Regions from separate parts of the Nonomuraea sp. NPDC004186 genome, predicted to be linked through region 1. Evidence: riboswitches for the same ligand, from Rfam matches in the RefSeq annotation. Region 1 holds a riboswitch; the other holds the start of a gene.
The links. A riboswitch is a leader RNA that binds a small molecule or an ion and turns the genes downstream of it on or off. The one in region 1 is predicted to bind glycine.

Region 1 (3,398 bases):
GTCGAGGTCGGCCAGGTCCACGTTGCCGTCGGAGTCGCAGGCCACGACCACGACCCGCATGCCCGCCATGATCGCGCTGGCGGCGTTGGTGCCGTGGGCGGAGGACGGGATGAGGCAGACGTCGCGCTCGCCGTGGCCGTTGGCGCGGTGGTAGGCGCGGATGGCCAGCAGTCCGGCGAACTCGCCCTGCGAGCCGGCGTTCGGCTGGATGGAGACGCGGTCGTAGCCGGTCACCTCGGCCAGCCAGCCCTCCAGCGTGCCGATCAGCTCGCGGTAGCCCTCGGCCTGGTCGTCCGGCGCGTACGGGTGGATCGCGGCGAACTCGGGCCAGGTGATCGGCTCCATCTCGGTGGTCGCGTTCAGCTTCATCGTGCAGGAGCCGAGCGGGATCATGGAGCGGTCGAGCGCGATGTCCTTGTCCTGCAGCTTGCGCAGGTAGCGCAGCAGGGCGGTCTCGGAGCGGTGGCTGTGGAAGACCGGGTGGGTGAGGTAGCCGGACTCGCGCGCCAGCGAGGCGGGCAGCGCGTCCGCGTCCAGGGCCACGTCGGCCCGCTCGACGCCGAAGGCGGCCCACACCTTGGCGACCTCGGCGGCGCCGGTCTTCTCGTCGCAGGAGATCGACACGTGGTCGTCGTCGACGCGCCAGAGGTTCACGCCCTGCTCGACGGCGGCGGCGACCACCTCGGCGGCCCGGCCGGGCACGCGTACGAGCACGGTGTCGAAGAACTCGCGGTGCACGACCTCCAGGCCCGCCTGGCGCAGCCCGCCGGCCAGGGCCACGGCGTGCCGGTGCGCCCGGTGGGCGATCCGGCGCAGCCCCTCGGGGCCGTGGTAGACGGCGTACATGCTCGCGATGACGGCGAGCAGGACCTGCGCGGTGCAGATGTTGCTGGTGGCCTTCTCGCGGCGGATGTGCTGCTCGCGGGTCTGCAGGGCCAGCCGGTACGCGGGGTCGCCGTCGGCGTCCACCGACACGCCCACCAGGCGGCCGGGAAGCTGGCGCTGCAGGCCCTCGCGTACGGACATGTAGGCCGCGTGCGGCCCGCCGAACCCGAACGGCACCCCGAACCGCTGCGAGGAGCCGATCGCGATGTCGGCGCCCAGCTCGCCGGGCGCGGCCACGAGGGTGAGGGCCAGCAGGTCGGCGGCGGCCACGACGAGCGCGCCCGCCTCGTGCGCGGCGGCGGCCACGGCGCGGAAGTCGCGCAGCCGCCCGGACGCGCCCGGGTACTGGACGAGCACGCCGAAACACTCGGGCAGCCCGCCCTCGAGGGAGTGCTCCACCAGCGTGATGCCCAGGGGCTCGGCCCTGGTGGCGAGCACGGCCTTGGTCTGCGGCAGCGCGTCGGCGTCCACCACGAACACGCTGCTCTTGGACTTGCCCGAGCGGCGGGCCAGGGTCATCGCCTCGGCGGCGGCCGTGGCCTCGTCGAGGAGGGAGGCGCCCGCGACGGGCAGGCCCGTCAGGTCGGAGACGACGGTCTGGAAGTTCAGCAGCGCCTCGAGGCGGCCCTGCGAGATCTCCGGCTGGTACGGGGTGTAGGCGGTGTACCAGCCCGGGTTCTCCAGCAGGTTGCGCCGGATGACGGCGGGGGTGATCGTGTCGTGGTAGCCCAGGCCGATCATGGAGGTGAGCACGCGGTTGCGCCCGGCCAGGGCGCGCAGCTCGGCGATGGCCTCGGCCTCGCCGACGGCGGCGGGCAGCTGGAGCCGGTCCTTGGCCCTGATGGCCTCGGGGACGGCCACGGCCACCAGATCCGCCACGGACTCGAAGCCCACGGCCTCGAGCATGCGCTGCTGCTCGGTCGCGGATGGGCCGATGTGCCTGGACGAAAACGGCGGAGCTGACAGGTCGGTCATGGACAGTGCCTCCCGAGGCTATGGAGACCGGCGCCGTGGCGCGGGCGAATGCCGGGTCTCCCCCTCTGTCAGCGCGGCGACGCCGCGACCTGAGAGCTTCACCCCGCGAACGGGGCTTGCACCGTCGGTGAGGCACGCCTGGCGGGCGCGCCTGCTTTCCAGAGTTGCCTCACCCGAGCGGTACAGGGTGCCTGAGAGATTCCGGGGAGGGTTGCTCCTTCGGCGCCCTGAGACCGGCGGGTCCCAGGGACTCTCCCGCACGGGGTCGTCAGCCTTGCTGTCCTAGATTACAACCCTCCGCGTTACGCATGAATTTCCCCGTCGATGCGTTATGTGCGGATTGCCCGGTGGGCCGCGTCCGGCGGCCCACGGCAGAAGGGGGTGTGCTAGCTGAGGCGCCGCGCGCGGCGACGGCGGGCGAGCTCGTCAGCGGGGTGGTCGGCCGGGACGCTGTCCTCGACCGCCGCTCGTTCCCCCGGCAGCTCCGCGAGGGAGCCCTCGACCTCTCGCCAGACCCGGCCGAGCGCGATGCCGAACACGCCCTGACCGCCTTGGAGCAGGTCTATCACCTCGTCGGCCGAGGTGCACTCGTAGACGCTGACGCCGTCGCTCATGAGCGTGATCTGCGCGAGATCGGCGACCCCGCGGTCACGCAGATGCTGGACGGCCGTACGGATCTGCTGCAACGACACCCCGGTGTCGAGGAGCCGCTTGACGACCTTGAGCACCAGGATGTCCCGGAAGCTGTAGAGCCGCTGGGAGCCCGAGCCCTGCGCGGCTCTTATCGTGGGCTCCACGAGGCCCGTGCGCGCCCAGTAGTCGAGCTGCCTGTAGGTGATGCCGGCCGCCGCGCAGGCCGTCGGCCCGCGGTATCCGATGTCCGCCGGCAGCGACGCCGGCTGTTCGTCGAAGAGCAGGCCCTGCTCTCCGGCACGCTGCCGCGCGCTCTCGCGCCGAACCGGATCTTCCTGGCCGGCCGTCTTTCCCTCGCCGCTGCTGACCGCCACGCGGACCTCCGGCTTTCTCTCATCCCGCGGCCTGATCTGGGGGTTCGTAAAGGGCGACCACGGGTTTCACTTGCACCGTAGGACCGTGACCATGCTCAGTCAACGATCCGGCTCGGCGCGTCGTGAAGCGTAAATGCACCGAAATACCTACCCCGCCCTGCCGAAGTCTTCGGGAGTGATCGTGTCAAGGAACTCTCTGAACTTCTCCACCTCGTCTTCCTGGTCGTCCGGGATGATCACCCCGGCCTCCTGGACGACCTCCTCGCTGGCGAAGATGCGCGCTCCGGTGCGCAGGGCGAGCGCGATCGAGTCGGACGGCCGCGCGCTCACCTCCACGCCGTTGGAGAAGACCAGGTCGGCGAAGAAGATGCCGTCGCGCAAGGCGACGATGTTGACCGCTCGCAGGCCGACGCCCAGAGCGCTCAGCACGTCTCGGAAGAGGTCGTGGGTGAGCGGACGCGGCGGTGGCTCCTCCGCTTGGGCCAGCGCGATGGCCGTCGCCTCGGTCATGCCAATCCATATAGGAAGGAA
Region 2 (3,398 bases), on a different contig from region 1:
GACGGGGGCATCTCCGGCGCCTACGTCACGCCGCTCTAGCTCTGGTCCGGTCTGGTTTCTCGGGGGTCATATCGTGCAGCGTCCCGTCATCGGCATCACGTCGTACGTGGAGCCGGCGAAGTTCACGGTCTGGGACATGACCGTGGCGCTCCTGCCGTACATGTACGTGGAGCAGGTCGTACGCGCCGGCGGGCAGCCGATCGTGCTGCCGCCGGCCGGCGAACCCGCGCAGGTCGTCGGCCGCCTGGACGGCCTGATCCTGGCCGGTGGCGGGGACGTCGATCCGGCCCGGTACGGGCAGGAGCCTGGGGATCAAACCGGCTATATCCGCAAATTTCGTGATCAGGCGGAGTTTGGGCTGATCGCGGCGGCCCTCGACGCCGGCCTGCCGTACCTCGGCATCTGCCGCGGCCTCCAGGTGCTCAACGTCGCCCTCGGAGGCAGCCTCCACCAGCACCTCCCCGACGTCGTGGGGCACACCGGCCACTCCCCCGCCCCCGGCCGGTTCGGCCCGCTGCCCGTCACGCCCGTCCCCGGCAGCCGCCTGGCCAAGGAGCTGGGCACGGAGCCCGTGACCGTCCCCCACTACCACCACCAGGCCATCGACCGGCTCGCGCCCGGTCTCACGGTCACCGCCACCGCCGGCGACGGCACGATCGAGGCGGTCGAGCTGAACTCGGCCCCCTTCGCCGTGGCCGTGCAGTGGCACCCCGAGGCGGCCGAGGACGGCGCCCTCTTCGAGGCGCTCGTGTCAGCCTGCTGACCTCCCGGGGCTCATTCGACCGGTCCAAGCACACCGTTCAGGGCCACGGCCCCGGCGCCGTGCTTGGCCTCCAGGTCGCGGCGCTGCTCGTCGGTGGCCACCCAGACCTGCGCGTTCACCTGGTTGCCCCGCACGCTGGACGACACCGAGACGAGACCGTCGCCCAGTTCGGACTGGACCTCCCGCTGGATCGCCTCCAGCTCGCTCTGGCTGCGCGCCGCGCCGCTGAGGCAGAGCGCGCCGCCCCACACCTCGCGGATCCACGCCTCGCGGCCGGACAGGTCGCCGGTGAACCTCAGGTTGAGCACCAGCCGCCGCGGGTCGTTCGCCTCCGGCGACTCAGCGGGGAGCCCCTTCATGTAGCTCTGGTCGAACCAGGCGCCCGCGAACTCCTCGGCGGTACCGGCCCGCGCCATCGCCTGGTCCAGCGCCTGCTGCGTGGCCTTGGCGGGATCGACCGGCCGCCAGCCGCCCTCCGGCGCCGGGCACGGGCTGGTGAAGTCCTCCTCGTGAGCGGAGGCCGCCTTCCTGGGGGCGCCCGGCGGCTCGGTGAGCGTCAGCCTGGTGCCGTCCCAGGTGCCCACGACGCGGTACTCGCCCCACTTCACGCCGCGCTGCGACTCGTGATCCACCTTGGTCCAGTCCCAGCCGACGACGTCCGGACCGCCGCACTGCGGTGGCGCCGACTCCATGACCATCACGCACAGCTGCGGTCCATGCCCGCCGCCTTCGAGTACCGTCAGGTTCGCCTCGTAACGGGGAGGGGACCCGGCCTCCGATGCGCCGCAGCCCGCGAGGGCCAGGGTGGTCAGCAGGCCGAAAGTCGCCGTTCGCCGATTCATATCCTTTCGACGTCACCACCCCCCGGAGTGGTTCATGAGCGATCAGAACGCGACAACAACCCCATCGCGGCACTAGGCTGACGGGCATCACCGGCGAAACCGTGCGGGAGAGCGCCCTGGCAGCCGGTCAGGGTCCCTGAAGGAGCAAGCCCTCCCCGCAAACCTCTCAAGGCAAAGGACCGCACGGCCTTTGGTGACCTCTGGAAAGCAGGCCCGCGGGCCTCGCCGAAGGTGAAAGTCCGGCAAAACTCGGGCGAAGCTCTCAGGCATCGATGACAGAGGGGGAGGATGCTGGCATCCAATCCTGTCCAGAGGTGCGAGAAATGTCCCGACCAACACCGCTACGAGACGTTCACGAGAGCCTCGGCGCCACGCTCACCGACTTCGCCGGGTGGCTCATGCCGCTCCGGTACGGGAGCGAGTCCGCGGAGCACAACGCCGTTCGCCAGGCGGCCGGGCTGTTCGACCTCTCCCACATGGGCGAAATCTTCCTGACCGGGCCGCAGGCCGGGCAGGCGCTCGACTACGCGCTGGTCGGCCACCTGTCGGCGCTGGCGACCGGGCGGGCCAGATACACGATGATCGTCAACGAGCGGGGCGGGGTGCTCGACGACCTCATCGTCTACCGGCTCGACGACGACGAGTTCATGGTCGTGGCAAACGCCTCGAACTACGAAAAAGTGGCAAAAGAGCTGATTGAGCGGTCGAAGGCGTATGACGTGCTGGTCGAGGACCGGTCGGACCAGTACGCGCTGATCGCCGTACAGGGGCCCCGGTCCCAGGAGATCCTCGCCACGCTCACCGACGCCGACCTCGACGGGCTCAAGTACTACGCGGGCCTGCCCGACCTGGTCGACGGGCGGCAGGCGCTGATCGCCCGCACCGGCTACACCGGCGAGGACGGGTTCGAGCTGTTCGTCGCCAACCAGGACGCGGTGCCGCTCTGGCACGCGCTCATGGCGGCGGGCGAGCCGCACGGCCTCAAGCCCGCCGGCCTGTCCAGCCGCGACACCCTCAGGCTCGAGGCCGGCATGCCGCTCTACGGCAACGAACTGGGCGTCGAGCTGACCCCGTTCGACGCGGGGCTGGGCAGAGTGGTGAAATTCGACAAGCCGGGCGACTTCGTCGGCCGGTCGGCGCTCGAGGCAATCAAGGACGACCCGCTCCGGCGCCGGCTCGTCGGCCTGGTCGCGCGGGGACGCCGGGTGCCGCGCCACGGCTACCCGGTCACCAAAGACGGCGCCGTCGTCGGCGAGGTCACCAGCGGTGCGCCCTCCCAGAGCCTGGGCAGGCCCATCGCGATGGCCTACGTGGACACCGAGGCCGAGTCAGGCCTGGCCGTGGACATCCGGGGCAGCCATGAACCTATGGACCTGGTAGAGCTGCCCTTCTACAGGAGGAACAAGTGAGCAACATCCCTGACGACCTGAGCTACACCAAGGAGCACGAGTGGGTGGCCGGCCTCGACGACGGCCTCACCGTGACCATCGGCGTCACGGCCTTCGCCGCCGAATCTCTTGGTGACGTCGTCTTTGTGCAGCTCCCCGACGTCGGCTCGACCGTCGAGCCGGGCGACTCCGTCGGCGAGGTGGAGTCGACCAAGTCGGTGAACGAGATCTACACCCCCGTCGGGGGTGAGATCGTCGAGGTGAACCAGGCCGTGGTCGACGACCCGAGCCTGGTCAACAGTGACCCGTACGGCGACGGTTGGATGTTCCGGGTGCGCGTCGAGGGCGACGCCGAGGACGTGCTCTCCGCCGAGGAGTACAAGGCACTCACCTCAGGCGATTCCT

Region 2: another riboswitch for glycine. It lies ahead of gcvT (glycine cleavage system aminomethyltransferase GcvT); the one in region 1 lies ahead of gcvP (aminomethyl-transferring glycine dehydrogenase).

Annotation. Positions count from the first base shown of each region.
Region 1 covers NZ_JBSGFQ010000035.1:71,835-75,232, forward strand. The annotation lists gene gcvP (aminomethyl-transferring glycine dehydrogenase) at 1-1,860, opposite strand, end outside; glycine riboswitch at 2,029-2,128, opposite strand; gene ACWEPL_RS27275 (MerR family transcriptional regulator) at 2,247-2,867, opposite strand; gene ACWEPL_RS27280 (bifunctional nuclease family protein) at 3,015-3,398, opposite strand, start outside.
Region 2 covers NZ_JBSGFQ010000005.1:198,442-201,839, forward strand. The annotation lists gene ACWEPL_RS06240 (3-oxoacyl-ACP reductase) at 1-39, shown strand, start outside; gene ACWEPL_RS06245 (gamma-glutamyl-gamma-aminobutyrate hydrolase family protein) at 74-763, shown strand; gene ACWEPL_RS06250 (hypothetical protein) at 775-1,605, opposite strand; glycine riboswitch at 1,700-1,797, shown strand; gene gcvT (glycine cleavage system aminomethyltransferase GcvT) at 1,929-3,014, shown strand; gene gcvH (glycine cleavage system protein GcvH) at 3,011-3,398, shown strand, end outside.